Regions from separate parts of the Blautia sp. JLR.GB0024 genome, predicted to be linked through region 1. Evidence: riboswitches for the same ligand, from Rfam matches in the RefSeq annotation. Region 1 holds a riboswitch; each other region holds the start of a gene.
The links. Region 1 has a riboswitch for ZMP and ZTP ahead of pflB (formate C-acetyltransferase). Riboswitches for the same ligand answer to the same signal wherever they lie in the genome.
Positions count from the first base shown of each region.

Region 2: it holds a riboswitch for ZMP and ZTP, as region 1 does, so the genes downstream of both, V8Q34_RS07785 (formate--tetrahydrofolate ligase) here and pflB (formate C-acetyltransferase) in region 1, are expected to answer to the same signal.
Region 3: it holds a riboswitch for ZMP and ZTP, as region 1 does, so the genes downstream of both, V8Q34_RS13075 (IMP cyclohydrolase) here and pflB (formate C-acetyltransferase) in region 1, are expected to answer to the same signal.

Region 1 covers NZ_JBANBF010000001.1:322,417-333,352, reverse strand. Annotated here, with positions in the region: gene V8Q34_RS01465 (C-terminal binding protein) at 1-689, opposite strand, end outside; gene V8Q34_RS01460 (sodium:solute symporter family protein) at 686-2,146, opposite strand; gene V8Q34_RS01455 (FadR/GntR family transcriptional regulator) at 2,413-3,096, shown strand; gene V8Q34_RS01450 (cold-shock protein) at 3,387-3,587, shown strand; gene V8Q34_RS01445 (hypothetical protein) at 3,907-4,497, shown strand; gene V8Q34_RS01440 (putative manganese transporter) at 4,571-5,467, opposite strand; gene pflA (pyruvate formate-lyase-activating protein) at 5,627-6,394, opposite strand; gene pflB (formate C-acetyltransferase) at 6,381-8,633, opposite strand; ZMP/ZTP riboswitch at 8,726-8,805, opposite strand; gene thiD (bifunctional hydroxymethylpyrimidine kinase/phosphomethylpyrimidine kinase) at 8,897-9,706, opposite strand; gene V8Q34_RS01420 (HAD family hydrolase) at 9,703-10,353, opposite strand; gene thiE (thiamine phosphate synthase) at 10,350-10,936, opposite strand, start outside.
Region 2 covers NZ_JBANBF010000002.1:838,806-849,741, reverse strand. Annotated here, with positions in the region: gene V8Q34_RS07820 (ROK family transcriptional regulator) at 1-170, shown strand, start outside; gene V8Q34_RS07815 (DUF1700 domain-containing protein) at 251-736, opposite strand; gene V8Q34_RS07810 (COG2426 family protein) at 880-1,380, opposite strand; gene V8Q34_RS07805 (pyridoxal phosphate-dependent aminotransferase) at 1,393-2,583, opposite strand; gene V8Q34_RS07800 (ABC transporter ATP-binding protein) at 2,875-4,608, opposite strand; gene V8Q34_RS07795 (S8 family peptidase) at 4,713-6,455, opposite strand; gene V8Q34_RS07790 (formate/nitrite transporter family protein) at 6,586-7,365, opposite strand; gene V8Q34_RS07785 (formate--tetrahydrofolate ligase) at 7,468-9,153, opposite strand; ZMP/ZTP riboswitch at 9,266-9,352, opposite strand; gene V8Q34_RS07780 (carbohydrate kinase family protein) at 9,445-10,413, opposite strand; gene dltA (D-alanine--poly(phosphoribitol) ligase subunit DltA) at 10,784-10,936, shown strand, end outside.
Region 3 covers NZ_JBANBF010000004.1:466,808-477,743, forward strand. Annotated here, with positions in the region: gene V8Q34_RS13055 (helix-turn-helix transcriptional regulator) at 1-309, shown strand, start outside; gene V8Q34_RS13060 (class I SAM-dependent rRNA methyltransferase) at 331-1,530, shown strand; gene V8Q34_RS13065 (hypothetical protein) at 1,614-2,066, opposite strand; gene V8Q34_RS13070 (hypothetical protein) at 2,074-2,244, opposite strand; ZMP/ZTP riboswitch at 2,642-2,720, shown strand; gene V8Q34_RS13075 (IMP cyclohydrolase) at 2,812-3,525, shown strand; gene V8Q34_RS13080 (phosphoribosylaminoimidazolecarboxamide formyltransferase) at 3,553-4,731, shown strand; gene V8Q34_RS13085 (NAD(P)-dependent alcohol dehydrogenase) at 4,936-5,985, shown strand; gene V8Q34_RS13090 (LacI family DNA-binding transcriptional regulator) at 6,279-7,280, shown strand; gene V8Q34_RS13095 (ABC transporter substrate-binding protein) at 7,315-8,601, shown strand; gene V8Q34_RS13100 (carbohydrate ABC transporter permease) at 8,674-9,576, shown strand; gene V8Q34_RS13105 (carbohydrate ABC transporter permease) at 9,610-10,425, shown strand; gene V8Q34_RS13110 (PIG-L family deacetylase) at 10,439-10,936, shown strand, end outside.

The DNA of each region.
Region 1 (10,936 bases):
TTCATCTTACGGAACATATCCATGTTCAAAAGCCCCTCATTATCTTCTGTCAGGTTCATATGTACACTGATGATATCCGAAATTTCCAGCAGTTCATCCAGCTCTGCCCGGTTCACATTCATATTGTCCATAACCTCTTTTGACACATATGGATCATAGGCCACGATCTTCATTCCGAAACTCCGGGCTCTTTGCGCAACCGCTTTACCGATTTTGCCAAATCCGATGATTCCCAGCGTTTGCCCCTCGATTCTGTGCACTCCCATTTTCTGAATAGTTTCCATTTCCCATGCGTAGTCTTCCTCAATTCTCCTTCTCAGATAAGGGAAACGACGCTCCAGAGAAAGAATCAGAGCCAAAGTGTGGTCAGCCACTTCCTGTGTACAGTAGCCTGATACATTGGTCACAGCGATTCCCCTGCTTTTTGCATACTCTACGTCCACAAAGTTAAAGCCTGTCGTTTCCAGTGCAATAATTTTACATTTCTGCATCCTGTCAATTGCTTCTTTTCTGATAGGCGCAAAGTCTGAAATCACTGCATCTGCCTGGCTTAAAATCTCATAATAAGCATCTAAATGTTCCGGTTCATACACTGCCCTCAATATTTCCGCATCCGGGGGCAGGCAGTTGATCTCTGTCTGTAAATCTCTGTCTTTTGTTTCTGGAAATACTGTAAATACAACTTTCATTCTTCTTTACCTCCTTGTTTTCCTGCTGATTGAAATACTTTCAGTTTTGCTTTCTCTTCCGGCGTCTGTCTGCCCCAAATACTAATCGGGAAAAAGAGCAGCGCTGACACCGCAAGCCCGGGCCAGAAACTGTCTGTCTCAAAAATTTTTCCCCACTTCAGGGCATTGCCCAAAAACCAAAATAGTACGACTGCCAAAGAACAGGCCGCCGAATAAAAGGCTGCGCTGCTGTTCGCTTTCTTCCAGCACACTCCGAGAACGGTTGGAAGAAATAATCCGGCAGAATTAATCGTCAGTGCAATAAACAAAACATCAATAATATCCTGCCGGTACATTGCAAAAAGTAATGCCACAAATCCTATTCCAAAGGAACAGCACGTACTTAAATGTCTTATTTTTTTATCCGTCACATCCCGGTTGATATATCTTTGATAGATATCCTTCGTTAGATTTGTAGATGCTGTCAGCATTAAAATATCTGCTGAAGACATTATGGCAGCTATAATTCCCACCACTACAATTCCCCGCAGTCCCTGGGGAAATATATGGATGATCAAATAAGACAGCGCATTTCTGCTATCCGGCAGATCAGGCATAATAACCTTTGTACTCAGTCCTAAAAAGGTGGCTGACACCGCAATGATGAAAATTCCCGCAGCAGCCAGCAGAGAGCCTCTTCTGGATGTCTTCACATCTTTTGCCGCTATACACCGGGTATATCCATCCATATTTGTATAGAAGGAAAACAAGGTCGTTAATCCCAGTGCGATGATACTTGGCCACCCCCATGCTCCGAGATTCATATAGGAATCCGGCAATGACTGAATCGCTGATATACCGCCGTCCATATGCATAATGCTGAGCGGAACCCCGAGGATCACAATACCCAGAAGTAAGATTACGGTCTGTACCCAATCCGTGTAGGTGACCGCAAGGAGACCCCCGAAAGCAGTATAAAATGTGATCACTGCTGCAACTACAATCAATGAAACCTTTGAGTCCCATCCTGTCAGCGCACTTAATGTACTCCCTCCTGCCAGAAACTGACTCGCCACAAACCCGATCATACCCAGAATTGTACAGATGGTTGCCACCATTCTCGTTTTGGAATCGTATCTGCTTTCAATAAAATCCGGATATGTCAGTAAGTTCAATTTTGTACTCAGCCTTTTTATGGTTCCTGTAAACGTAAACGCAAAAATCACAAGACTGACTGCAATGACAACCACATACCAGACTGCCGTTATCCCCATGGAATACGCTCTCTCGGCAGTCCCCACAATAGAAGCACCTCCTATCCAGGAAGAAAGCCACAGACATGTAATGGAAAACACACCCGCTTTTCTGCCTGCCACAAAATAATCATCTGAATCCTGCTGTTTTTTACCGGAATATATACCTATAAAGAGCATACCTGCCATATAAAAAACAATAATACCGATATCCAAACCACTCAAAGGAATACCTCCTTCCGTTCACCAGCCCCGCGCGCGAACTGGTCATACCAGTTATTAAGTACATTATACACTGGTACGACCAGTTGTCAATAATTTTCAGATATCATTTTCTCTATTTGTAAAATATGCAGATTTTTGGCACGCATTTTTTGTATATTATTTACAATCTCTCCCACAACACCATTGATTTTTTTCTTATAAAATGATATTTTATTAGGTAAATGGTATTTCATGCCATCTTACGTTAAATGGTCGGAGGAAAACAAATGGAAAAAGAATCAGAACCGAAAGGTTATCAGATAATTATCAGTGAATTACAGAAAATGCTTGCAAACGGTGAATTAAAATGCGGGGATAAACTTCCCTCTGAACGAAATATGACCACTCTCTTTCATCTGAGCAGAACATCTGTCCGTGAAGCCCTTCGGGCAATGGAAATGATCGGGATTGTAGAGAAACGCCATGGGGAGGGAAATTATATTGTAAATAACGCGGAAAGTTCCCTGACAGATGTACTTTCTATTATGCTCATATTGAATGATGGAGCTCTTGATGAATTCATGGAATTTCGTAAATGGATAGAACTTGGGGCAGTCAAAAGCGTGATTGCTTCCTCTTCTGAAGAGGAAATCCTTTCTCTGGATGAAAAATTATCTGCCTATGCCGATTCATCCTCTGTCCATGAAAGGACTTTAAAAGATATTGATTTTCATAAGGCTATCGTTTGTTTATCCGGAAATCCTTTTTTTATTTCCATTTTTAATGCCATCTCTGCTCTTGCCGTCAATCATCTGGAAACCATCATACAGAGGCTTACGTCTAACGGAAAAGACAATGCAAAGGTAGATTCTATTTACCAGGAACATGAAATGATTCTAAATGCCATAAAAAAAAGAGATTATTCTATGGCGGAAAGATTTCTGGATTATCACATCCAGACTTTCACATAAAGAGTCTTCTCCGCTGTGTATCGCAGCGGCATAACTGTTCACAAGCTGCGATACACAGCATTGTGAACAGCGGCGCCTGAAACCACATGGTATAAATAGATGACGAAAATATTGGTAAAGACATTTCATTTTCCGCTTGACATTCCCCATTTTCTATGTTAATCTGTAACAAGTGTTTTGATAAAGCCTTGATTTCGCATATATCCGTAAGTCATTCTTTTATTCATGATTTACTGTTATATGCGTTTTTTGTTTTGTAAAATGCATATAAAAATTAGGAGGTATCTTTCATGAATAAAGGTACAGTAAAATGGTTTAACTCAGAAAAAGGTTTCGGATTTATTACAGGGGAAGACGGATCTGATGTGTTCGTACATTTCTCAGGAATTAATTGTGACGGTTACAAATCTCTTGAGGACGGCCAGGCCGTGACTTATGACTTGACCAGAGGAAACCGCGGCATGCAGGCCGTTAATGTGTGTGCTGCTTAAACCAGAATATCACTGCACTGTCTTATGAATACCTGGCTGTGATCCACAACAGCAGGTATTCGTAATCTGTATATCAATTAGTCAGAGCTATGATTGATGTTACAGCTAAGTCGGCGGGGTTTATTTTGTATTCCTTGCTGGCTCAACCTAAATTAACTGAATTTCACGATTCATTTATATATAAATTTTCTGCTGACAAAATTCTTATTTTCCAAAACTCTCCTATCCGTATTTATCCCCTATGCAAACTTTTATGCAATAACAATATCAAACGATCTGCATATAATAAACCAACAAATAATGTTCAGGTACACATATTATGAACAATGACCCCCGCGGTACAATCATTCAGCAGGGCAATATTATGCGCATAGATAATGCATTGATTGAAGAGGTATTCTGTTTTAATAATTCGATCGGTCATATCCTTATCTCCTATGCCGTTCCCGAGGCAAATCAGACCACTTCCATACAGACCTTACGTCTGAATATAGGCAGAAACACTGTGATTCTGAATATGTTCGGACAGCGTGTTGACGCCTGTCAGCTTCGGCAGGGTATGTGGATAAATGCCGTATTTTCCTCACGGATGACACGAAGTATCCCGCCCCAGGCCAATGCGTTTCTCCTTCTTGTCAGGAGAAATCCCCGTCCGCAGACCAATACCACGGATGGACGGATTGCTTCCATTGACCTGAGAAACAGGTTCCTCTTTACGGGAAATCCCAATGATATCAACAGCCAGATCCGGTTCACAGTCACGGACGATACTGTTATTCTGAACCGGTTTGGAAATCCCATCAGCCTTCGGGCGCTCCGCCCCGGGCAGATGGTCAGGATCAACCATGCCAATTTCCAGACGGCCAGTATTCCGCCTCAGACCACTGCCTTCCGGATACAGGTGATATAGGAAATCTTATGGACACAAAAAAAGCTGGCATCTCATACAGAAATGTCAGCTTTTTTACTGCTCGCCTTTTTCATTATAATACAATTCCCAGCATCTCTATGAGAATCCCCCAGAACACACCTGTCCCATAAAGGATTCCAATGAGTCCCAGATTCTCTTTCATTCCTTTGTTCGTTCTGCAAAGCACCAGAACGCCCACTCCGGCTCCCACCAGAAGTCCTGCCATCATCTGTCCTGCTCCCAGGATTCCTGTCAGGTAGAGCTGTGTGATGACCACAGAGGAGGCGCAATTGGGAATAAGGCCCACCAGTGCAGCCAGTAACACACCGATCATGGGTTTGCTGCTGATAAAGTAACCGATATTATGGCTGCCCACCAGCTCCACGCAGAAACCGATCCCCAGGGAAACCAGGAATATGAAAACCGTGATCTGCAGGGTGTGGAGAAAAGCAGATTTGATGATACTGCCGTTCTCACAGTGGCAGTGTTCGGATTCACACAGATCATGGATCTCTTTTTCATGGTGGTCCCTGTGTATATGTCTGTATTCTTCCCGCTCTCTTCTCTTCCTGCCGCCGAACCGCCATAATATGTCAATGGCAAATCCCGAGACAGCTCCCAGTACGATCTTCAGTCCCAGAATACGCAGGATTGTGCCTGCAGCCACGGATTCGGAGATAAAGATGGGCAGCATCTCATCTGAAGTGGAGAGAAAGATAGCCAGCAGTGTTCCTGCGGATATAACCCCGCCGGAGTAAAGACTGGCAGCGGCAGCGGAAAATCCGCACTGGGGAAACGCCCCCACAATGCCGCCTATAAGGGGACCAAAATGTCCCGACTTTCGCATAATCTGTTTCGATTTATTTTTTGTCTTATGTTCCAGGTATTCCATGACCAGATAAGTCAGGAAAAGGAAAGGAATCAGCTTCGCCGTATCCAGCAAAGCATCCAAGATCACGTCAAGTACCATTCATACAGCTCCCTTCCGCATCAGAGTTCATCACTGTGCCAGTTTCTAATCATAGCATAAAACCGGGACAAACTCAACGCCGGATTACTATATTTTACAGATATACCTAAAAACAGGCAACGGCAGCAGAAATCCCGTGTCTTTCCGCTGCCGCTCTTTTTATGCGTTTTGATAACCTGTATATTCACTTGTATGAAGCAGTCTATTTGCATTCTCCACCCGCTCTTTTGTGGGCGGTTCGATTCCCTGCAGGGGGTAGGGAATACGCATATCCTGCCATTTGAAAATCCCCAGTGTGTGATACGGCAGTACCTCAAAACGCTGTACATTGCCCAGGCTTTTAACAAACGCGTCCAGCCGTATCAGGTCTTCGTCATAATCGTTCCGCTCCGGCACAAGAACATGGCGAATCCATACAGGCTTCCGGATTTCCGCCAGATATCCGGCCATATCCAGGATATTTTCGTTGCTGCATCCTGTCAGGATCTTATGCTTTTTACTGTCGATCTCTTTTATGTCAAGAAGCAGTAAATCCGTGACTTCCATAAGGCGGTTGAATTTATGGAAAAACGGCTCGTGCCTGGAAAACGGATTCCCGGATGTATCCAGAACCGTATGCACGCCATTCTCCTTTGCCTTGGTAAAAAGCTCCAGCAGGAAATCCATCTGCAACAGCGGTTCCCCGCCGCTGACAGTGATTCCGCCCTTGTCTCCCCAGTATGCTTTATAGCGCAGTGCCTGCCCTAAAAGCTCATCTGCTGACATCATATCCATGGAACTGGTGCTCCAGGTATCCGGATTGTGGCAGAACTGGCAGCGCATTTTGCACCCCTGCAAAAAGATCACAAACCGGACACCCGGTCCATCCACGGAACCGAAGCTTTCTATGGAATGGATGGAGCCTTTTCTCAAACTAAATGCGCTCATGTGCGGAGCGGGCAATCACATCAAGCTGCTGCTCGCGTGTCAGGTCAATGAATTTCACCGCATAGCCGGATACACGGATGGTAAAGTTGGCGTATTCCTCTTTTTCCGGATGTTCCATGGCATCCACCAGCTTCTCTATGCCAAACACATTTACATTTAAGTGGTGTGCGCCCTGGTCAAAGTATCCGTCCAGTATGTGGACCAGATTGTTGATCCTCTCCTCCTCGGAATGTCCGATGGCACCCGGATTGATGGTCTGTGTGTTGGAAATTCCGTCAAGTGCCCACTCATACGGGAGCTTGGCAACAGAGTTTAAGGAAGCCAGAAGACCGTTTTTCTCAGCACCGTAGCTTGGATTAGCTCCCGGTGAAAGGGGTTCTCCTGCTTTTCTGCCGTCCGGAAGAGCGCCTGTGGCCTTGCCGTAAACCACATTGGATGTGATGGTCAGGATTGAGGTTGTAGGCTCGGAATTGCGGTAGGTGGGGTATTTTTTCAACTTCTCAAGGAATGTGTGAAGCAGCCAGACTGCAATATCATCCGCCCGGTCATCATCATTTCCGTAGCGCGGAAAATCTCCTTCTGTCTCGAAATCCACAGCCACGCCTTCCTCATCGCGTATCACCTTCACCTTGGCATACTTTACAGCAGAAAGGGAATCCACCACATGGGAAAATCCTGCGATTCCTGTTGCAAAGGTTCTGCGGACATCGGTATCGATCAGTGCCATCTCCGCTGCTTCATAGTAATACTTGTCATGCATGTACTGGATCAGGTTCAGAGTATTTACATACAGTCCTGCCAGCCAGTCCATCATGATCTCATATTTACGGATCAGCTCATCATATTCCAGATATTCGGAGGTGATCGGTTTGTATTCCGGTCCAACCTGCACTCTTGACTTCTCATCCAAACCGCCGTTGACAGCGTATAAGAGGCATTTTGCCAGGTTTGCCCGGGCACCGAAGAACTGCATCTCTTTTCCGGTCTGTGTAGCTGATACACAGCAGCAGATGGAGTAATCATCTCCCCATACAGGGCGCATCACATCATCATTCTCATACTGGATGGAACTGGTCTCCACAGAGATATAAGCAGCATATTTCTTGAAGTTTTCAGGCAGCCTGGATGAGTAGAGGACCGTCAGGTTCGGTTCCGGCGCAGGTCCCATATTCTCCAGTGTGTGAAGGATTCTGTAGTCCGTCTTTGTCACCATGGAACGGCCGTCCTGTCCCATACCTGCCACCTCCACGGTAGCCCAGACCGGGTCGCCGGAGAAGAGCTGGTTGTAAGAAGGAACGCGGGCAAATTTAACCATTCTCAGTTTCATGATAAAATGGTCAACCAGTTCCTGTGCCTCTTTCTCTGTCAGCATGCCATTTTCCAAATCCCTCTGAATATAGATATCCAGGAAGGTTCCCACACGGCCCACGCTCATGGCAGCGCCGTTCTGTGTCTTGATGGCTGCCAGATAGCCGAAATACAGCCACTGGACTGCTTCTTTGGCATTCTCGGCCGGTTTGGAGATATCGTATCCATAGCTTTGAGCCATTTTCTTCATATCGGCCAGAGCGCGGTACTGCATGGTGATTTCCTCTCTCTGACGGATGATCTCATCTGTCATGATACCGCAGCCGCAGTTATCGTAATCTTCTTTTTTCTTTTCCATCAGGAAATCAATACCGTAAAGTGCCACTCTTCTGTAGTCACCTACAATACGGCCGCGGCCGTAGGTATCCGGAAGTCCTGTGATAATCTTGTTATGACGGGCTTTTTTCATCTCCGGTGTGTACGCATCGAAAACACCCTGATTATGCGTTTTGTGATATTCTGTAAAGATTTTATGAAGTTCCGGAGCCGGTGTGTAGCCATTGGATGTGCAGGAATCTTCCGCCATTTTGATACCACCGTAAGGCATAAATGCCCTTTTCAGCGGTTTGTCGGTCTGCAGCCCCACTACCTTTTCCAGGTCTTTTAATTCTTCACTGATATAGCCCGGCCCATGGGAAGTCAGTGAGGATACGATTTCCGTATCCATATCCAGAACGCCGCCTTTTGCACGCTCCTCTTTCTGCAGTTTTGAAAGTGCAGACCAGAGTTTTTCCGTGGCTTCTGTGGGTCCTTCCAGGAAGTCCTGGTTTCCTTCATACGGCGCGTAGTTGTGCTGGATAAAGTCACGTGTGTTGACTTCTTCCTTCCAGATTCTACCTTTAAATCCATCCCATTGTTTGAAGTTATTCATCTTTGCAAGTCCTCCTTCTAAGACAATAATTGTGTCGGAAACTGTACTGTAATGTGACCGGACTCATTAAAAAAAGCCGGTCCTATCCAGACAGCTTCTGCCCAGACGGTCGGCTAAATCAACGTTATACTCCCTGTGGTTCATTCCACTTCCGCCAGTCATATAACACTTGTAGTATAAAGCATTTTTTTAAGAATTGTCAATAAAAGGAATGGAACTTTTATGTTCTTTTTAGTATACATTGCTGCAGAAAAGATTACTTATTACCGGAATGGATAGCCATTTGCAAAAGGCGGTAATCTGTACATGTGGTTCAAAGGACCACTGCCCGCACCCAGATTAAGTCCATCCTGCAGCGCACCGGTCAGATAATTTTTTGCGTTCTTAATTGCTCTTTCCAGGGCGTATCCGGCGGCAAGATTGCAGGCAATAGCCGAGGAAAGTGTACATCCTGTTCCGTGTGTATTTGGATTTTCTATCCTCTTTGAAGAGAACCAGATGTATTTTCCTTTCTCATACAGCAGGTCATCAGCTCCATCTGCCAGATGTCCGCCTTTTAAAAGGACAGCGCCGGAACCGTAACACGCTATTTTTTCTGCTGCCCGCTCCATCTCACACGGTGTACTGACAGAAAATCCGCAGAGTGCCTCCGCCTCCATAAGATTTGGTGTCACCACTGCTGCCAGAGGAAAAAGCTCTTCTTTCAGAGCTTCCTGCGCATCTTTGGACATGAGTCTGCTGCCGCTTGTGGAAATCATGACCGGGTCTAAAACTACATCCTGTACCTGGTATGTTTTCAGCTTTTCTGCAATCACACGGATAATCTTTTCATTGGGTATCATACCGATTTTTACTGCATCCGGACGAATATCCGTAAAAACACAGTCCATCTGTTTTGCCACAAACTCCGCATCTGTTTCCCGGATGCCGTATACGCCTGTTGTATTCTGTGCCGTGAGAGCTGTGATCACACTCATGGCGTACATTTTATGAACGGTTATTGTCTTAATATCCGCCTGTATCCCGGCTCCTCCGCTGCAGTCCGAACCGGCGATCGTCAATACCTTTTTCATCTGTTTTTCCCCCATTCTTCCCAGCTTTCAAGATAAATATCTGCCAGTTTCAACAGTTTTTCTCTGTCCTTTTCCGAATAAAAATCGCGTATAACTGCCACTGTAAACCCGGATTTTTTTGCTGTCTCTGCGGCAAAATATGCATCTTCAAACACCAGAGTTTCTTCTTTTTTTGTACCTAAAATCCCCATCGCCAGCTCATAAATGCGCGGATTTCTTTTGCCTGCTCCGGCCTCTGTACAGGTGAGAAGGCCGGTAAAATATCCATCAATCCCATTATTTTTAAGAGCTGCCTCGATCAGAGGTCTGTCCGTAGATGTGGCAATGCACATTCTGACATTACGGCTCTTTAAATCCTCCAGTACCTGCAGAACGCCCGGTTTTATCCGAATCACTTTTTCATAACAGTCATATATCATCCTGTTGAATTCGTCAATGATCTCATCGCGTTCCAGGCGGATCCCGTAACTGCTGCGAAAATACTCTGCGGATTCCTCCATGGTCATGGTCTCCAGCTGCTCCTTCGTATCCTCCCCGGGTCTGATCCCTTTCCGCCTCAGATAGATTTCCCCTGCCCGGTCCCACAGCCCCATAGAGTCGAACAGCGTACCGTCCGCATCGAAGACAGCCCCTTTTATTTCTCTCATTTTTCTGTCATCTCCTTCGCCAGAGCCAGCAGCTCCTCACAGGCTTTTCTGATATCCGGCTGTCCGTAGATACCGGATATGACAGACACTCCGGCGGCACCGCTTCCGGCAAGCTGCATCAGATTCTCTCTCTTGATCCCTCCGATAGCCACAACGGGAATGGATACAGCCCGGCAGATTTCCTGCAGTGTTTCCCGGGATATCACATCTGCATCCTCTTTTGTAGAGGTAGAAAATACCGCGCCGACTCCCAGATAATCCGCGCCCATTTTTTCAGCCTGCAAAGCCTGTTCCACGGTTCTTGCAGAGACGCCTATGATCTTGTCAGGGCCCAGTTTTTCCCTGGCGCTTCCCGCCTCCATATCGCTTTGTCCCACATGTACCCCGTCCGCGTCCACAGCCAGCGCAATACCCACATTGTCATTGATAATAAAGGGCACGCGGTAGCTGGCCGCCAGCGCCTTCATGTCCTTTGCCTCGCGCAGGAACTCATCATCCGGCATATCCTTTTCCCTGAGCTGCAGAAGCGTGATACCTCCGTCCAGGGACGCCTTAACCTGTTCGTAAAGTGTCATTTTCCCCA
Region 2 (10,936 bases), on a different contig from region 1:
ACCTCTTGTATCACAAGCTGTCCAAAATAACCCTTACGGCAAAATTCAACCCGCTGTCCATCATCCACTCCACTTTCGGCGGAAATGCACCTCTCATCGGCTCTGTCGCCCTTGCTGCAGACAAGATATTCAGCGGCCACCTCACGCTTCTGGAGCTGGAAACTCTGTAACGCATAAAAGGCTCTGTATATTATGAAATAATAAACGCTTATTCCATAATATACAGAGCCTTTCTATCTTCACTTTTCTGCTACATCTTCCTGCGCAGAAAAGAAAGCAGAATCAAAACCGCAGCAATGGGCAGTACCACCGGCAGAAGTGCGCTGACAATACTGATAATGAGAGCAATCACGCCCATCACGATCAGGATTCCCAGAACCAGACGGACCGTGGGATTATTATGCATTTTTTCCTGCACATGTTGAAATCCGCCGCCTGTACTTCCTGTACCATCCTGGCTGTAGGATGACTGGCTATAGGAAGATTGACTGTAAGAAGACTGGCTGCCATATCCGTCCTGGCTGGAAGAGCCGGATGCACCGGAAGTTTCCAGAATCGTGCGGGCAATCAGACGTGGATCTCCTAGACGCCCTGTCACCTCTGTCTCAGATGCACCTTTTCTTATCTCGTCACTGATATACTGGTCGTAATATTGTATATGTCCGTTCACAACATTTTGAGAAAGCTCCTCTGAGAGTGTTTCCCGCAGTACCTCTAAAAATTCTCGTTTGCTCATGGCCTTAAAATCCTTTCCTGTTATATCGCCATCTTATCATATCTTTCCCAAAAAGTAATGATAATTCATTAAAATTTTTCTTAAAAAAATAAAAACACCCTGCCTTCGCTGCATGTACAGCATCCGGCAGGGCATTCTTCCTTTTAACTTAATACGGAACCAAGCGCTCCATATCCCAAAAAGCACATGATGATCGTGGCCATACAGAGTCCCAGCAGAATGGCAGGAACGGATTTTTTCAAATCCACTTCAAGAAGGGACGCGATTAAAGCCCCTGTCCACGCGCCGGTACCCGGCAGCGGGATTCCCACAAAGAGAACAAGTCCCCAGAACTCATATTTTTTAATCTTGTCACTCTTTCCCATAGCTCTGTTTTCCAGCTTCTCGATCAGAGGGCGGAACAGTTTTGTCTTCTTCAGCCATTTAAATATCTGCCTGATAAAGAGCAGAATAAACGGGATAGGGATGATATTCCCGATGACGCAGGCAATGACAGCCTGAAGCATGGGAATCTTCAATACGGTTGCCAGTAAAAGTCCGCCCCTCAGTTCCAGAATGGGAACCATGGAAATCAGGAAGACCGCTGCCTCCGGTGTCAGAAAGGACGGCATATTTTCAGCAAACCAATGTACTACGGATTCCATTAAAACCTCCTGTTACTTCACCTGAAACTCCTCAGCAAGGGCTTTAAAGCCAGGCATAGAATTCATGATTGTTTCGTAGGATACGCAGTAGGCAATCCGCACATAACCCGGGCAGGCAAAGGAAGATCCCGGAACGATCAGGATATGATATTTCTTTGCTGCCGCACAGAAGACTTTCTCGTCCTCCACCGGAGATTTTACAAACAGATAGAACGCGCCTTCCGGCTTAATGCACTCAAATCCCAGTTCTTTCAGTCCGTTATATAAAGCCTCACGGTTGCGGTTGTAAAACGGTACGTCTACTTTGGCATCCAGACATTTTGCGACAACTTTCTGCATCAGGGACGGGGCATTGACATAGCCCAGAATACGGGTGGCCACGTTCGCTGCTGCAATGACATCCTCAGCATCACTCACTTCGTCCGGAATCACCAGATAACCGATACGCTCACCCGGAAGGGATAGGGATTTGCTGTAGGAATAACCAATGATAGCATTTTCATAGTATTTTGTCAAATAGGGGACCTCAATTCCATCGTAAACCAGCTCTCTGTAAGGCTCATCTGAAATAAGGTAGATGTCTGTACCCAGCTCTTTTTCCCTGCTGCGGAGGATATCTGCCATCTTCTTGATGGTATCCTCAGAATAGACAACACCTGTAGGGTTGTTGGGAGAGTTGATGATCACAGCTTTAGTCCTGGCAGTGATCTTCTGCTCCAGCTCTTCCAGATTCGGCTGGAAAGTCTCTGTATTCGGGCTTACTACCACAATTTTCCCGTCATAATTGGACACATAGCTGTTGTACTCGCCGAAATACGGGGCAATGACAATCACTTCATCTCCCGGATTCAGCAGCGTTTTCAGGATCACATTCAGTCCTCCCGCTGCGCCAACGGTCATAATAATATTCTTCTCACCAAAGGAAGTCTGGAACTTTCTGTTAATGGAATCCGCGATTGCTGCCCTTACGTCCTCATATCCGCTGTTGTTCATATAACCGTGCAGTACAACCGGGTCTTCCTTCTCCAATTCCTCAAAAACTGCCTTCTTCACCTCAGCCGGTGCCGGAACATTGGGATTTCCAAGACTGAAATCATATACATTCTCTGCTCCGTACTTTGCAGCCATAATCTTGCCTTCCTCAAACATGGCACGTATAGCTGAACTGTTTTTTACCAAATTCACCATTTTATCTGCTATCATATTACTACTCTTCCTTTCTATGTAATCTTTCCCGGCAGCTATTCAGCCGGCGAAGCGTTACCGGCATCCACTCTTTAAGACCGCTCTGTAACAGGGTGATACCTGATGCCGCTGCTCTTATGTACGGCCGGCGCAGTAAATGCGCAGTCCCGGCCGGACAGTCAGCTCTCCTGAACATATTTCAGACTGCGCTTCACAGTCATACTCAATTTCGGATACTTAAGATTATACCATTTTCCACCAGACAAAATCAACGTTTTAACACATTAAACCAAAAAAATATTTCTTTTTCTATACAAAGGACAGTTTATAAAGGCTGCTGTAGAGACCATCCCTCTGCATCAGCTCCTCATGAGTCCCCTCCTCTGCGATTCCGTCATCTGTTAGTACAAGGATTCTCTGGGCTTTGCGGATGGTGGACAGTCTGTGGGCAATGACAAATGTAGTCCTGTCCTTTGCCAGGCTCTCCAGGGACTGCTGCACGATCTTCTCGCTCTCATTGTCAAGGGCGGATGTGGCCTCATCGAAGATCAATATGGGCGGGTTCTTCAGGAACACCCTGGCAATAGACAGCCTCTGTTTCTGACCCCCTGAGAGTTTTACGCCCCTCTGTCCAATATCCGTGTCATAGCCATCCTCCAGTCCCATTATAAATTCATGGGCATTGGCTGCTTTGGCAGCGCGAAGCACTTCTTCGTCCGTAGCGTCCGGCTTTCCATACCGGATGTTCTCCATCACTGTCCCGGCAAACAGATACACGTCCTGCTGTACAATGCCTATATGGTTCCTGAGACTCTGCAGCTTGATCTTTCTCACATCCGTGCCGTCCAGGCATACGCTTCCGCTGCTCACATCATAGAATCTGGGAATGAGGCTGCAAAGGGTTGTCTTACCCGCACCTGAGCTTCCCACAAGGGCCACATATTCCCCGGCCTTCACGGTCAGGTCCACATGGCTTAACACTTCCTCCTGGCTCTCCTCATAGCGGAAGGAAACATCGCGAAAAGCAATTTCTCCCTTCACATCTCCAAGCTCCACCGCGTCCGGCACATCCTTGATATCCGGCGCGATCGCCATGATCTCCAGAAACCGGGAATATCCGCTGTATCCGTTCTGGAACTGTTCTGTAAAGGTGATTAGCTTTTTCACCGGGTCTGTAAAGTTATTGATGTAGAGAAGCACTGTCACCAGATCCTCCACAGGCATTTTCCCCCTGGTCATAAAAAATGCACCGACCAGCAGCACTGTTATAGTGATCAGGGTTGTAAATGCGCCCATACCGGAATTGTAGGTACCCATGTACTTATAGCTGCGCTTCTTGGAATCCACAAAGCGCTCATTGCCTCTCTGGAATTTTTTCATTTCTTCCTTTTCGTTGGCAAAGGATTTCACCACACGGATTCCGGAAAGGCTGTCCTCGATCTGTGTATTGATATCTGCGATCCTGGCTCTGTTCTCTCTGAATGCTGACTTCATTTTCCTGTTGTAAATAAACGCATAGACCAGAAGAAACGGCACAAACAGAAACGCTGACAGCGCAAGCTTTGTATTGATAAACATGAGAATGATAAACGCGCCGATAAATTTAATAATAGAGATCACCAGATCCTCCGGCCCGTGGTGAAGCAGTTCACTGATATCAAACAGGTCAGAGGTGATTCTGGACAACAGATGCCCCACCTTCTGGTTGTCATAGAAGGCAAAAGACAGCTTCTGGTAATGTCCGAAAATCTCATTCCTCATATCCCGCTCAATCCTTGCTCCCATGATATGCCCGTAATAGGCAATATAAAAATTACAGAACGCCTCAACCAGCACCAGCGCCACCATGAAGATTCCCAGCTTTACGATCAGATCGGTGGCTTCCTGCACAGGCTGATTCACCACCGTGCTGGTAATATAGCGTACGATCAGCGGTATCACAAGGGTGATCCCCGCTCCTAAAATAGCAAAAAACAAGTCAGAAAAAAACAAACCCTTATAGGGCTTATAATAGCTGACCAGTCTTTTCAGTGTTTTTCCCATCTCTTTTTGTCTCTCCTTTTCTTCTTCTTGTCGTTGTGGGTTAGCATCATAATCCCAGTATAAAACAGGACACTGCTTTTGGCAATGTCCTGTTTAACAAACTTTTATATGGGAAAGCTGTCCCGCACGCACAGCGCCCCATACCCGGTCTGGTTATTTGGATAAGGCCCTCCCAGCAGATGACGCGCACCCCTGCGGAAATACGCCTTTACTTTCTCCCCATAGAGAAAGGGATCATTCCCTCTCACGATTCCCCACTCCATCAAAAGGGCTGCCGAGCCTGTAACAAAAGGCGTGGCAAAGGAAGTTCCCGTTCTGGATGTATATCCGCCGTTTGGAGAAGCAGTTGTAATATCCACGCCCGGAGCCGCTATGTCCGGCTTTACCATATTGGTAACTCTGGTAAACCCCCGTCCGGAAAAATCCGCGTAGGCCTGATATCTGGAATTATAGGCCCCCACAGAGATTACCCGCCCTGCCGTGGAGGGAATGGTAAGGGTGATTTCCGGCACAGGAAACAGAAAACGTGTCCCCTCGTTCAGAGCAGCACCCCCGGGCATCCACAGATTGTACCTTCCATCCACAATTCTTCCCGGAATCAGATTGACTTTCCACACGCCGCTGTCCACATAGGTGTTCTGGGGGATAAAATCGATGAAAATCTCCTGCGACAGGCTGAAAGGACTTGGTTTTCCGTAGTATATGAGAATCTGCGTAGTCCCCAGATTAAATCGCTGAGGCCCCAATATCTCCTGAAACGGGCCTGCCACCTGTCCGTTTGGATGCTGCAGGGAGATATCCATCCGGTCCACATACTGCTTCCATATCTGCAGATTCATTCCCGTCTCATAACCGCCGATCTGAAGCGGAACCACCTGACTCTCTCCCTGTGCCAGGATTCCTGAGGTGTGCACAGCCTTATTTCCCTCATTTCCCGTTCCCACGCAGATCACGGTCCGTCCCAGACTGGATACATTGTCCAGATACGCCTCAATAAGTGATTCACCGCTGTGGGAACCGTAATTGTTTCCGAAGCTTAAATTCAGAGCAAGGGGCATCCCCATGGCAATGGACTGACGGATACAGTAGTCAACCCCCTGCATCAGCTCTGTCGTCCTGGGAAATCCCTCTTCCTGCGGTGTTCCCAGCTTTACAACAATGATCTGACTCTCTGAAGCCACACCCCTGTGAAGTCCTCCGGAAGCCCTTCCGCTGCCGGCCGCGATACCGAGAACACCGGTGCCGTGTCCGCTCAGATCACGGCTTGGGACCACAGAATACCGCTCCGATGACGCGGGTCTGCGAAGCGCTTCATCGATCTGCTCTTTGGTATACTCGGTTCCGATGATATAGCCCTGGGGCGGGCTGCCGGGCACAGTCTGATCCCACAGCCTCAGAATACGGCTGCTTCCGTCCTCATTGCGGAAATCCGGGTGTGCATAATCCACCCCTGAATCCACACAGCCCACAAGCACGCCTGCACCGAAAAGCGGCTGTCCGAGAGGTGAAAATCCGCTCTGCACCGGATTGATGCAGGAAGCAGCGCGCCCCTGCTCCACTGCGATAAACAATCTTTTGGGCATTTCTATGAACTCTATCTGAGGATAATCCGTAAGACCCTGAATCTGGCTTTCCGGCACGGAGAGAATGGCAAAACCACCCAGCAGTTCCACTGCCCGAATCTCCGGATTCAGTGCCCCCTGCAGACTTCCTGAATATTTTACGATCAAATCCCATCTCCGCTCCTCCGGCTCAAATCCCACATCCAGCACAAGAGATCTCTCCCTCTCCCGGGGTGTGGCATCCAGAGCCAGATTCAGAAGATTTTCCAGCTTCTGATCCTGCATGGCAACTCCTGATTTTTGCTGTATCTCTCCATTATATGCAAAAAAAGCAGCCGAAATCTGTCTTTTATAAAACAGATTTCGGCTGCTGTCATATATTTGGTCAAACAGGCTTACGCTGACCGAATCACATTTAACCCTGAAGTGATTTCGTCTTGGTCATAACATGATACGGGCCTGCCACAAAGAACACACCGCCTATCATATTTCCGATCGTCACGAATAACAGGTTGTAGAAATAACCTCCTATGCTGACTGCCGCATCACCTGCGTTCAAAAGCCCAACTGCCAGAATACTCATATTGGCAACGCTGTGCTCAAATCCGCAGATCATAAATACGAAGATACACCAGAATACCATGATCAGCTTTCCTGATTCAGATTTCATCTTTAATGCACACCATACAGCCAGACAAACCAGGATATTACAGAAAATACCCCTTACCAGAAGCTGTACCGGTGTCAGTGACATCTTTGCAGCTGCTACCTGTGCGAAATAAGCACCTATATCACCTTTCGGCACTCCGGTGAGCTGGAATCCTGCTACACCCAGCAAAGAGCCGAGAATATTCCCCACATAACACAATATCCATGCTTTGACCGTCTTGCCCCAGGGAATACATCCATTGAAAGATGCACTTCCGAGAACCATATTGTTGCCTGTAAACAGCTCGGCACCCGCCATGATAACAAGGCTCAAAGCTGCGGCAAATGCAAAAGCCTGCACTGCTTTCAGCATTGGTGACCCTGCTGCATTCAGAGGTGTTCCCAGCGTAAATGTCACAAAACTTCCAAAGGCAATGAAAAGCCCTGCGGTGATGGAAGATACCATATATCCGAAGGTATTGTTCTCCATGAAGTTTATCTTTCCTTTTGCCGCGTTGCAGACTGCATTGAATTCATCAAAATACATACATTTTCCCCCGCTTCTTTAGCTAAATTATGTATACAAAATTCAGGTACGGCTTAACCGTACCTGAATTGTCCTATATTTAGTTTTCAATATGAATTTTGCTTAGAACAGACCGGAAATCTTTCCTGTCTCGTCAACATCGATTCTCTCTGCAGCCGGAACTTTCGGCAGACCGGGCATGGTCATGATCTCTCCGGTAAGAGCAACAATGAAGCCGGCACCTGCGGAAATCTTCAGGTTACGAACTGTTACTTCAAAGTCTTTCGGTGCGCCCAGTTTTGTCTGGTCATCTGTCAGGCTGTACTGTGTCTTAGCCACACAGATCGGGCAGTTTCCATATCCAAGAGCTTCTAACTGAGCAGCCTGTTTCTGCGCATTTGCAGTCAGAACAGCTTTCTTGCCGCCGTAGATCTTCTGAACGATCTGGTTTAACTTGTCCTCAATGCTTCCTTCCAGTTCATAGGAGAAAGTAAAGTCATTCGGTTCTTCCACAAGACGTACCACTTCTTTAGCCAGTGCAACGCCGCCTTCGCCGCCTTTTGCCCAAACTTCGGAAAGTGCAACATTAACGCCCAGTTCTTTACATTTTGCTTCTACCAGGTCAAGCTCTGCCTTGGTATCTGTGGGGAATGCGTTGATTGCAACAACACACGGCAGTTTGTAAACGTTTGTGATATTGCTTACATGTTTCAGTAAGTTCGGGAGACCTTTTTCCAGTGCTTCCAGGTTCTCGTTGTTCAGTTCTGCTTTCGGCACGCCGCCGTTGTATTTCAGGGCACGTACAGTAGCTACGATAACAACTGCGCTCGGTGTCAGGCCAGCCATACGGCATTTGATATCCAGGAATTTCTCTGCGCCTAAGTCAGCACCGAATCCTGCTTCTGTGATAGCATAATCGCCTAATTTCAGTGCCATCTTGGTAGCGATCACAGAGTTACATCCGTGAGCGATATTAGCGAATGGTCCGCCGTGAACGATTGCTGGTACATGCTCCAGAGTCTGAACCAGGTTCGGTTTCAGAGCGTCTTTCAGCAGTGCGCACATAGCACCTTCTGCATGTAAGTCATGAGCTGTAACAGGTTTCTGCTCGGAAACCTTACCATATGTATAACCAACGATGATTCTTCCCAGTCTTTCCTTCAGGTCTGTAATGTCTTTTGCCAGACACAGAACAGCCATGATCTCGGAAGCAACTGTGATATCGTATCCGTCTTCTCTCGGACAGCCGTTTGTCTTTCCGCCCAGACCATCAACTACGAAACGAAGCTGGCGGTCATTCATGTCAACACATCTTCTCCAGGTAATCTTTCTTGGGTCAATGTTCAGGTCGTTGCCCTGATAAATATGATTATCCAGCATTGCTGCCAGCAGATTGTTTGCCGCACCGATTGCGTGGAAGTCACCTGTAAAATGCAGGTTGATATCTTCCATTGGAACTACCTGTGCATAACCGCCGCCTGCAGCACCGCCCTTTACACCGAATACCGGTCCCAGGGATGGCTCACGGAGCGCTACCATTACATTTTTACCTAATTTCTGAAGGCCATCAGCCAGACCTACGGTTGTGGTTGTCTTTCCTTCTCCGGCAGGTGTCGGGTTGATAGCTGTAACCAGAACCAGTTTTCCGTTCGGTTTATCAGATTCTTTTAACAGATTGTAGTCAATTTTAGCTTTGTACTTACCGTACTGCTCCAGATATTTATCATCAATACCTGCTTTTTCTGCAATCTTGGTAATTGGCTCCATTGTGCACTCCTGTGCGATTTCGATGTCTGTTTTGAATCCCATGTTAATACCCTCCTTTTCATGGCAATAGTCTTGTTTTCTGCATGATTCCGCCGCTGTCTGCATATGAATGCTTTTGAAAAAAAAGGGCAACATTTGTCAATTACACAATTACAAACGTTGCCCAGACGGTCGGCTCTCACTTACATTTTGATTTCACTGTGGTGCTCCACATTGTAATCCGTCAGAAATCAAAACTATTATTTTGTTATGTCTATAATTTATCACAATTTCCGATTACTGTCAATGCTGTATTATATTAAAAATTCACAACAACATTTCGACAATTTTACTCTATTTTCCGGCGATAAACGTTAATACTTCTTCTTTTTTGGGCATAACACGGAGTGCCCCTTTCTTTGTAGTGATAAGAGAGGAAGCTCCGTTGGAGAATTCCAGCATTTCATAGAGCTGGTCCTCTGTAAGACCCTCAATTCCGTGCTCCAGCACATAATTCAGTGCGCATGCACCGAAGGTATCGCCTGCTCCTGTTGTCTCAATAGTATTCTCCTGCAGGAACGGTGCGTGGAATACTTCCCTGCCCTCATGGAACGCTGTGCTTCCCTCTTTTCCCATGGTCACGTTCATCAGCTTCAGATTCGGATACCGGGACAGCAGCATATGGGCGCCTTCCTTCACATCTTTCGTCCCGGTCATGAATTCCAGCTCTTCCTCGGAAATCTTCAGGAGGTCACATTTTGAAAGACCGTATGCGATCTGTTCTTTTGCAAGCTCCATGCTGCTCCACAGCGGAGGGCGCAGGTTCGGGTCAAAAGAGATGAGAAGTCCCGCTTCTCTAGCAATATCAATAGCCTTTGCAGTCGCCCGGCGCACACCCTCATGGGTCATGGACAGGGTGCCGAAATGAAAGGCTCTGGCTGATTTTATGTATTCTTCGTCTATCTGGTCAACGCTCAGCATCATGTCCGCACCGGGATTTCTGTAAAACGCAAAGTCCCTGTCTCCATCCTCAAAAGTATGGACAAACGCCAGTGTTGTGTGGACTTCCTGATCCTCATACAAATGACTGGTATCGATTCCCAGGCTGTTCAGCGTATTTCTCAGGGATGTACCGAACTGGTCTTTACCCACAACTCCCAGAAAAGATGTCTTTTTTCCAAGATTATTGAGCATAGCCAGCACATTACACGGCGCTCCGCCGGGATTTGCCTCAAAAATGGGGTTGCCCTGTCCGCTCACTCCGTTTTCCGTAAAGTCGATCAAAAGCTCACCAAGCGCGATAACGTCAAAATTCTTGTTCATATATGTTCTCCTTGTCCGTTTTATTCTACTGTGAATTATATTCGTTTTGCCTGCTTTACGCAAGTACCGCGGCACAATTATTCATAAAAAATACATTGTATGTAGAATTATTGTAACTGTTCAGTCAGGTCTGCGCATTTACTGCGCTGACCGTGCAAAAGAGTAGTGGCGGCAGGTATTCGCCCCATCGCAAAGCGATTTTTAATGGGCGAATACCCGTAACGATTCAGCTGGCTGAATAGTTACGAATTATTCTTAATGAATCGAAAGGTTTTCTTTAGAATTTCTTTAAAATTGAGCCTGCTAATTCTTTTAAATTCTATGGTGTAATTAAGAAGGTAAGAAAAACGTCGAAATTGAGGTGAATTTTATGAATATATTGAACCAAATATGGGAATATGCCTCCATCTGCCCGGAAAGAACAGCCATCTGCTGCGACGGACAGTCTGTTACTTACGGAGAGCTGGAGTTATATTCTGAGCGTCTGGCCCGTCATATTGAGCAGCAATGCGGACAGAACTAT
Region 3 (10,936 bases), on a different contig from region 1:
GTCAGTGTGGGTGTTATGCTTCTGGTCCATACAGGCCTTGCAAAAAGCAAATATAATATAGAGGAGTACAATAAAGAGCATGATCCGCTGTACCGTGAGCGTCTGACACCGGAGCAGCTGCGTATGCTGGATGAGGAAAGCCATATGCCGCTGGCTGCCAAATGGTCGGCCTGTATCATGATCGTGACAACGGCAGTTTATCTGCTCTGGAGTTTTTTACAGAATGCCTGGCAGGTGAGCTGGGTCCTATTCCCGGTAGGCGGCCTGTTCTGCGGAATCGCTTATATTGTGCTGGGACAGAAAAAATAGAGAAAATGGAGGAAGACACACATGAGTCTTGCAATTGCGACACTGAAGAAGGGGGAGGGACGTTCCCTGAAAGCGGGAGGTCCGTGGGTATATGACAATGAGATCGCCAGTATCCTGGGAAGCTTTGAGAATGGGGATATGGTGATCGTTCACGATTTTGACGGCTATCCCCTGGGCAGAGGATTTATCAATACCAACTCCAAAATCAGAATCCGTATGATGACAAGGAAGTCAGAGCAGGAAATAGATGAGGAATTTCTGAGGAAACGGGTGAGGGATGCCTGGGAATACAGGAAAAAAACAGTGGATACAAGCAGCTGCCGTGTGATCTTCGGTGAGGCGGATTTTCTGCCGGGACTTGTTGTGGATAAATTCTCTGATGTGCTGGTGGTACAGTCACTGGCACTTGGGATTGACAGGCTGAAGGGGAAGATACTGGAACTTCTGAAGGAGGAGATGGCCCGGGACGGTGTGGTGATCCGCGGTGTTTACGAGCGGAGTGACGCCAAGGTGCGAAGACAGGAAGGGATGGAACTGGTAAAAGGATTTATCGGGGAACCCTTTGATACAAAGGTGGAGATCTGCGAGAACGGCGTGAAGTATCTGGTGGATGTGGAAGACGGACAGAAGACCGGATTTTTCCTGGACCAGAAGTACAACAGACTGGCCATCCAGAGATTATGCAGGGATGCAGAGGTGCTGGATTGTTTCACGCATACAGGGTCCTTTGCACTGAATGCAGGGATTGCAGGGGCAAAGAGCGTGCTGGGCGTGGATGCATCAGAACTGGCTGTTGAGCAGGCAAGGGAAAATGCTGCGCTGAACGGGCTGTCAGAGACTGTAACATTTATGTGTGAGGATGTGTTTGAGCTGCTTCCCAGGCTGGAGGAGCAGGGGAAGAAGTTCGATGTGGTAATACTGGACCCGCCGGCGTTTACCAAATCGCGGAATTCTGTAAAGAACGCTGTGAAGGGGTATCGGGAGATCAATCTGCGGGCTATGAAGCTTGTGAAGGACGGGGGATTTTTGGCTACCTGTTCCTGTTCGCATTTTATGTCCTATGAGATGTTTACACAGACCATCGGGCAGGCGGCAAGAAATGTGCACAAAAGACTGCGGCAGGTGGAGTACCGGACACAGGCAGCGGATCATCCGATTCTTTGGGCCGCGGAGGAGTCTTATTATTTGAAATTCTATATTTTTCAGGTGTGTGAGGGATAAAAAGAAACGGACAGCAGACTATGCAGAGGGCCAGTCAGATATGGCTGGCCTGTTGGTACCGGCGCGGAGGGGCGCAGCGTGTATTAGTGGGGATTTGCTTTTGCGGTAAAGCTGTCATTTTTGATCTTTTGCTCAAAATCCGCTATGGATTCTGCTCTGGCTGCATATATAAGCCAGGTATTTAAAATGGCTGTATTTTTCTGTTCCATAATTACTTTTCGTAATTGTTCAGATACGCTGCCCAGGGAAAGCAGCAGTTCCAAAACGGCATCAGCTTTTCCTTCTGTCCTTTTTGCCTCCATCTCGTCTTTCATCAATTCTTCCAGTGCTTCACACATTGTTTTCACCTCCTTGAATTTTTCCTGATTGGCACGGACAATTAAATTCATTACCGATTTATACAGGATATTTCCTTTATGCTTTCCGTATTGCTCAAGTAAATGCTTTACGGTTTCGATTTCTTCCAGTTCATCAGTCAGGCTTTTCAGCCACAGGTTCTGGGTTTCTGACAGTTCTTTTGTCAAGATGAGCTGCATGGGTATTTTATCGCCCCTTTTCCTTTTTGATGATCAATACATCAATTTCCTTTGGCTTGGTTCCAAGCTGATGTTCATTCTCAAAAAGCAGAGTATTCGCTTCAGTCTCCAGTTCAATTTGTATCCCGGCATAAAAGGCCGGATGCCACTGCAGTACATGTGGTCTCTGTTCTTCCATGTAAAACCTCCTTTTTATTTAATTGTCACTTGCAGGAGGTTTTACACTCTTCCGAAAACCCCTGCTGATAAAGGTGATAAAAGCACGAATTTTCCGAAGGGACAGGCCGGATGGCAGTGGCCTGCTGTTATGAAATGTTCTAAGATATTCTGAATCCTGGGATGGATCCAAAATTAGATATATTTTTAGAAAATATGCTTTTTTCTATTTTAACACACTATCTGTCCTGCCGCAATAAAATTATAGTCCTATAAATCATTCTGTCCGGGGAGAGTTTATTCCCCGGGCTGATCATGGGAAGGAGCGGCTGCAGGATACGGATAACATGGGAGTGAAAGGTTTTTGATAAAAATTGTCAAAAAGCGTTGACAAGGGGAGAATTCCGTGATAATGTTTAAATTGCTTATATGACTGACGGAAGTGGAATGAACCACAGGGAGTATAAGTGTTGGAAGCCGACCGTCTGGGCAAGTATGTTCAGAGTGTGGGCTTTTTTTGTTGTTATGAAAAGTTGTCGGTTGGTCGGCAGCAGTTTATTATGGTCAAAATGAGAAGGAGAAGGAATTCATGAAAATGTTATCACTTGAAAATGAATTGAGAGAAAATGCGTACCCGGGCAGGGGAATTGTTATTGGTAAGTCTGAGGATGGAACAAAGGCAGTTACTGCATATTTTATCATGGGCAGAAGTGAGAACAGCAGAAACCGTGTGTTCGTTGAAGAGGGAGAGGGTATCCGCACCCAGGCATTTGACCCGTCTAAGCTGACTGATCCCAGCCTGATTATATATGCACCGGTACGTGTGATCGGAAATAAGACGATCGTCACCAACGGTGACCAGACAGACACTGTCTATGAAGGTATGGAAAAGGGAATCTCCTTTGAGCAGTCCCTGAGAACTCGTGAATTTGAGCCGGACGGCCCTAATTATACACCGAGAATCTCCGGTATCATGCAGGTGGAGAACGGCACATACCACTATGCCATGTCTATTTTAAAGAGCAATAACGGCAATCCTGAGAGCTGCTGCCGTTATACATTTACCTATGAAAACCCGGTTAACGGAGAGGGACATTTCATTCATACTTATATGCATGACGGCAATCCGCTGCCGAGTTTTGAGGGAGAACCGAAGCTGGTGGGAGTTCCCAATGATATCGATGCATTCACAAAAGATGTGTGGGAGAGCCTGAATGAGGACAATAAAGTATCTCTGTTTGTACGTTATATAGATATCGCAACCGGTGAGTATGAAACCAGGATCGTGAATAAAAATAAATAATAGAAAAGCATAAAGGAGAATCGGAATATGAAAGAATTAGCGTTAAAGTACGGATGTAATCCGAACCAGAAACCTTCCAGAATCTATGTGGCTGACGGCAGCGAGCTTCCTATCGAAGTTTTAAGCGGCAAGCCGGGATATATTAATTTCCTGGATGCTTTTAATGGCTGGCAGTTGGTGAAAGAGCTGAAAAAAGCCACAGGGCTTCCGGCAGCAACTTCCTTTAAACATGTGTCTCCGGCAGGCGCGGCAGTGGGACTTCCTATGACAGATGTGCTGAAAAAAATCTACTGGGTAGACGATATGGGCGAGTTATCACCGCTGGCATGTGCCTATGCGAGAGCAAGGGGCGCTGACAGAATGTCCTCCTTCGGAGATTTTATCTCCCTGTCTGATGTGTGTGATAAAGACACAGCAATGCTGATCAAGAGAGAGGTTTCCGACGGTGTTATCGCTCCCGGATATACCGATGAGGCACTGGAAATCCTGAAACAGAAAAAGAACGGCAACTACAATGTGATCAAGATCGACCCGGATTACCAGCCGGCTCCGCTGGAGCATAAAGAGGTATTCGGCATCACATTTGAGCAGGGAAGACAGGAGCTTTCCATTGATGATGAGCTGCTTTCCAATGTTGTGACAGAGAATAAAGAGATTCCTGCAAATGCGCTGATGGACCTGAAGATTTCTCTGATCACACTGAAATATACACAGTCAAATTCCGTCTGTTTCGTAAAAGACGGACAGGCGATCGGTATCGGCGCAGGCCAGCAGTCACGTGTACACTGTACCCGTCTGGCAGGCCAGAAGGCTGATAACTGGTGGCTGAGACAGTGCCCGAAGGTACTGGATCTGCCGTTTATCGACGGTATCCGCCGTGCTGACAGAGACAATGCCATTGATGTTTACATCGGTGAGGAATATATGGATGTTCTGGCTGACGGAGCATGGGAAAAGATCTTCAAAGAGAAACCGGAAGTGTTTACACGTGAGGAAAAACGCGCATGGCTGGACAAGCTGACAGATGTCACATTAGGTTCTGATGCCTTCTTCCCGTTCTCAGACAATATCGAGCGCGCTTACAAGAGCGGCGTAAAATACATCGCAGAGCCGGGCGGCTCCGTACGCGATGACGCAGTCATTGAGTGCTGCAATAAGTACAATATGGCGATGGCATTTACAGGCATTCGTCTGTTCCATCACTAATTGATTTCGCCTCCGCTTTGGGGCAGAGATAAGACCGGAATTTCCGGTTTTATCCCTGCCTCTTTTTTTATTATGGAAGAAATCGGAATAAAAAAATTCAAAGAAATTTGAAGGAAAAAGACATGAATTTCACTTGTGATATATACGTTTCTGACTTATAATGAAGTCACATAATGTACATTCATAAGAGGAGGAAAACAAGAGATGGAAGGCATGATGAAAGTAGCAATAATGACGGATATCCAGAAGATGGATTTTGAAGAAAGACCCATCCCCCAGCCAAAGGACGACGAGGTTTTGGTAAAGCTGGATTATGTGGGAATCTGCGGTTCTGACCTGCACTATTATGAGACAGGGGCAATCGGGGATTACGTGGTAAAACCGCCTTTCGTACTGGGCCATGAGCCGGGCGGAGTTGTAGTGGAAGTCGGTAAGGATGTTAAGCATCTGCAGGTTGGTGACCGTGTGGCACTGGAGCCGGGAAAAACCTGCGGACAGTGTGAATTCTGCAAGGAAGGCAAGTATAATCTCTGCCCGGACGTGGTATTCTTTGCAACTCCGCCGGTTGACGGTGTGTTCCAGGAATACGTTGCCCATGAGGCAAATCTCTGCTTCAAGCTGCCGGACAATGTCAGCACTCTGGAGGGCGCTCTGATCGAGCCTCTGGCAGTCGGATTCCATGCTGCGATCCAGGGAGATGCTCATCTGGGACAGAAGGCTGTTGTCATGGGCGCAGGCTGTATCGGTCTGGTCTCCATGATGGCTTTAAAGGCCAGAGGTGTCAGCGAAGTTTATGTTGTGGACGTGATGGATAAACGTCTGGAAAAAGCCATGGAGCTGGGTGCCACAGGCGTCATCAACGGTGCAAAAGAGGATGTTGTGGCTAAGGTCAAAGAGCTGACCGGCGGCAGAGGAACCGATGTGGTGATCGAGACTGCAGGCGCGGAAGTGACCTCCAGACAGGCGATCCTTATGGCAAGAAAAGGCTCTACCATTGTGTTCGTGGGATACAGCAGGACAGGGGAAGTGACCCTGCCTATGAGCATTGCCCTTGATAAGGAGCTGACCTTTAAGACCGTATTCCGCTATCGTCATATCTATCCTATGGCAATCCAGGCAGTTGCGGACGGCAAGATCAATCTGAAAGGTATTGTGACAGATGAATTCCCGCTGGATGAAGCGGACAAGGCTATGGAGTTCTCTATGAACAACAAGGCGGATATTGTGAAAGCAGTTATTAAGATTCATGAATAATTAATTAGATAGAAGAGGAGAGCCTCACTGGCAGCGAAATGCCGGTGAGGCTTTTTTTGTGCCGGGAAATCAGGGAGGCGGGACAGAAAAAAGAGGGATTTTATCAGTAAATTGAAAGAAATCATATGAAACTCATGAAACAAAAGTAAAACAAATGAAACAATATTGACATTTTACATGGCTGTTTCTATAATAAGTCTCATAAAGTTGGTTGAAAAGCACAAGGGAAGGGTAGAAAATACTGGAAAATATTGTAAAGTGCACAAAAGAGAGGTGATGTAAATGGGGCAACCATAAGAGATGTGGCGAAAAGAGCAGGAGTATCACCGGCCACTGTTTCAAGATATTTTCACGGGAAGAACATTGTGACAACAGAGGCGGCAAAGCGGATTGAGGAGGCTGTCCGGGAGCTTGCATATACACCTGTGTATAAACAGAAAAACCCCGGTGTCATAGCTGTTCTGATTCCGAACCTGAAGCTGGCGTATTTCAGCGAGGTGCTGAGAGAGCTGCTGGAGGCCGTGCCGAGATACGGATACAGGATGGTATTTATCCCTGTTACGGAACAGGGGGAGGCATACAAACAATTTTTTAAAGAGCTGGATATTACGGGAGTTATCTATCTGGAGGAAAATGCAGACCAGGATATGCTGAATTATATAGCAGCCAAGAATATCAAGACAGTCATGTTCGGTGCGATCAGTGCTGACAAGAGATGTAAGATGATCCATATCAATGATTTGGCAGCCGCCCATGAGGGAGCCAGATATCTGCTTAACCTGCAGCACGAACAGATTTTGATCTTATCCGATTATCCGAAAAGCATCAGTTCCGGATTTCAGCGTATTACAGGATGCAAAAGAGCTTTTGAGGAATTCGGTCTGGAGTTTGATGAGAATAAGGTGAAATATGGTGAGCTGACATATGACAGCGGTTACCGGATGACTGCACAGGCCATCAGAGAAGGGATCACTTTTACGGCTGCCTTTGCTTTCAGCGATGAAGCAGCCCTGGGTGTGATCAGTGCGCTGTCTGAGGTGGGACTGAAAGTTCCGGAGGACGTATCTGTGATGGGATTTGACGGAATCAGCTTATCCAGACAGGTGACACCGAAACTGACTACCATCAGCCAGCCTATTAAAAAAATGATAGAACAGACACTGGATACATTCCAGAATCAGAAAAAGGAAGAAAATATAGAGATCACACTGCCCTATCGGCTGGAACAGGGAGAAACCTGTGTTGTCAACCAGAAAAGTAAAGCAATATCAAAGGAAACTGTAAACAGGAAATAAAAATACGGAAAGATGAAAGGTATGGAGGTACAAAATGAAAAAAGGAATGTGTATGATGCTGACACTCTTAATGGCAGGTTCTCTGGCAGCCTGCGGAAACTCCCAGGCAGATGCAGGTAAAGACGAAGCAAAAAAGGATAACAGCTCAGAGAAGACAAAAATCTCATTTGCACTCTGGGATGAAGTGCAGAAACCGGTGTTTGATGAGATCGTAGAGAAATTCGAGACAGAAAATCCTGATATTGATGTGGAACTGCAGCTGACGCCGTGGTCACAGTATTGGACAAAGCTGGATGCAGCCATGGGCTCCGACAGTGCAGCAGATGTTTTCTGGATGAATACATATCTTCCCAAATACGCAGAGGCCGGTGTTCTGGAACCCCTGGACGAATACATTGAGAAGGATAAGGTAAATATGGATGACTATGTAAGTGTTGTAAAAGATGCTTACAATTACAATGATGTGCAATACTGTATGCCGAAGGGAATGGACACTGTACAGGTCTTCTACAACAAAGGTATTTTTGAAAAATACGGTGTGGAGGAACCACAGGCAGGGTGGACCTGGGAGGATATGAAGAATCTGGCAGGACAGTTAAAAGCTAAGATTGAAGAAGCAGGCTCCGATGAATACCCGATTTTGATGGAACTGGATCCACAGCCGTCTTTCTTTAATTTTATCAACCAGTCAGGCGGTTATGTTTTGAGCGATGATATGAAGAAAGCAGGTTTTGACCAGGAGGGAACCGTAAAAGCATATACAGATATGGTATCACTGATGGATGAAGGCCTGATGCCGGGAAGTGAAGTGCTCTCCGATACGAAGGGAACAGATCTGTTCCTGTCCCAGAAGGGGGCCATCCTTTTCATGGGCTCCTGGAAAACAGCAGTCATTGACGAAGCAAGCTTTGCAGAGCAGGTGGGAACCATTGCCATGCCCGCAAAGGAAAGCGGAAATCAGAGTGTCATCGGCGGCCTTGGATATGCAGTCAATTCCAGCAGCAAAGATAAAGATGCAGCGTGGAAACTGGTGAAATATCTGGCAGGAGAAGAGTCCAATAAGATGCAGGCAGAGGCGAAGATTGATGTCCCTGCACTGATCAGCGCACAGCAGTATTACAAAGCAGAGCATGTAGATGTAAATGTGATTTTCGATGTGGCTGAGACAGGATTCCCCTTCCCGACATCATCCAGCGTGGCAGAATGGCTTCCCACTGTAAATGAAATCTCAGCAAAGATTTTTGCAAAGGAACTGACTCCGGAAGAGGGATGTAAACAGATGCAGGAAGCAACACAGAGCGCATTGGACAGTGAATCATAAAACGGGATGGAAGTGCTGCACAGGACGAATCCGCAGCACTTCCGTTTTTAAAACGACAGGAGAGGGTGTTTGATGAAAAGACAGAAAAAGGGTTCTCTGAGGCGCCGGGAGATAATAACAGGATACCTGATGATCGCGCCGCTGATGGCAGGGGTGATCGTGTTTTTTATCGGGGCGTTTTTTCAGAACGTTTATTACAGCTTTACAAACAAGTCCAGTTTCGGAATACCTAAGTTTGTGGGCATGGAGAATTATGTGAAGCTATTCCAGGATGACGCATTTTATCAGGCGTTTATCAATACCATCCTGTATGTGGTCATCTGCGTGCCGCTGGTGGTGATACTGGCTGTGTTATTGGCTGTTCTGCTCAATTCCAAGGTAAAGGGAATCGGAGCCTTCCGGGTCTGTATCTTCCTGCCGGCCGTAACGCTGCCGGCTGCGATCGGACTCTTATGGAAGTGGCTGATGAATTATAAATTCGGTATTTTCAATGAGATATTGGGAAAATTCGGCGTGGAGCCGGTGGCCTGGCTGTCGGATTCCCGGATCGTGTTGTTTTCTATTTCCATAGTATTTATCTGGGCCAGCGTGGCATATCAGGTGATCGTGCTGCTGGCCGGACTGCAGGGGATTCCGGTATGCTACAGGGAAGCCGCTGAAATTGACGGGGCAAATGGAGTGCAGAGGTTTTTTAAGATCACACTGCCGCTGCTGTCCCCATCCATTTTCTTTGTGTGCGTCACAACAGTCATAAATGTTTTTCAGATCTTTGATTTTATCTATCTGATGATCCCCCAGGGAAGCAGCGGAACGGAGGCATCCAGGTCTCTGGTCACTTATTTCTTTGAGCAGTCCTTTGTAAAGTTCCATAAGGGCTATGGGGCGGCGATCAGCCTGATGCTGTTTCTCCTGATTCTGGCAATTACTGCGGTGCAGATGATATGCCAGAAAAAACTGGTATTTTATGATGATTGATGCGCAGCAGGACGCGGAAAGGAGAATGGAATGATGAAAAAAAGAAAATGGCCGGTGTATCTGCTGCTTATCCTGTGTGCGGTTGTGACGGTGGGTCCGTTTCTATGGATGATCTTGACTTCCTTTAAGTCATACGAGGAGAGCATTCAGATACCGCCTACGATTTTTCCGGAAGTTTTTACCGTGGGAAGTTACCGGGAAGTGGTAGATAAATTTCCGTTTTTTGATTTTTATGTGAATACGTTTTTAGTTCTTTTATTTACCATAGGGATAGAGCTGCTGATCTGCTCCATGGCCGCCTATGCGTTTGCCAGGCTGCATTTTCCGGGCAGGGATGTGATCTTTATCGTGCTTTTGGCGCTCTTAATGGTTCCGGGACAGATATTTCTGGTGCCCAATTATGACATTATGGTGAAGCTGCATCTGGCCGACACCGTGACGGCCCTGTGGCTTCCGAAGATATTCAGCGCATTCGGAACATTTATGCTGAGGGAATTTTTTAAAGGGCTTCCCAGGAGCCTGGATGAGGCGGCTATGCTGGACGGCTGCGGATTTTTCCAGATTTATTACAGAATCTTACTGCCGCTTTTAAAACCTGCGCTGTCATCTCTGGCAATACTGACTGCAATCTCCACATTCAAGGATTTGATGTGGCCGCTGATCGTGAATAACTCTATGGATAAGATGACTTTGTCAGCCGGGCTGGCTATGTTGATCGGGGAACATACAACTTATTATCCTCAGGTCATGGCAGGCGGTATTATCGCCATACTGCCCATGATCATAATTTTCTTCCTCTTCCAGAAACAGTTTGTGGAGGGGATTGCCACAACAGGCGTAAAACAGTAAAGGAGGCAATGAAATGATAGATATCTTGGCAGTCTGCGCACATCCGGATGACCTGGAGGTCTGCGCAGCGGGTATCTTTGCAAAGGCAAAGAAAGAGGGACTGAAAACAGGTCTTGTGATTTTTACAAGAGGAGAATCAGGAGGTTATGCACAGAAGTGCGTGAGAGAAGAGGAGGCGGAAAAAGCCGCCGCCATACTGCAGCTTGACTATTTTGCCATGCTGGATTTTCCGGATGCCGGCATGTATTTTTCTAAGGAAGCAGTGGACGCTCTGATACCGCATCTGCGGAAATGCTCACCGCGGTTTGTTCTCACACTTTTAGAGGAGGATTACCATCCCGACCACACAGCCGTGTCAAAAATAACAAAGGCAGCCTGCTTTACAGCGGGACTGAAAAAATATGCGGATGACGATACGGACTGGCATTATGATGCCCTTCTCTTTTTCGGGGCGGACAACAGGACCAACCGGCGCAGGCCTGATATCTATGTGGATATTACGGATGTCATA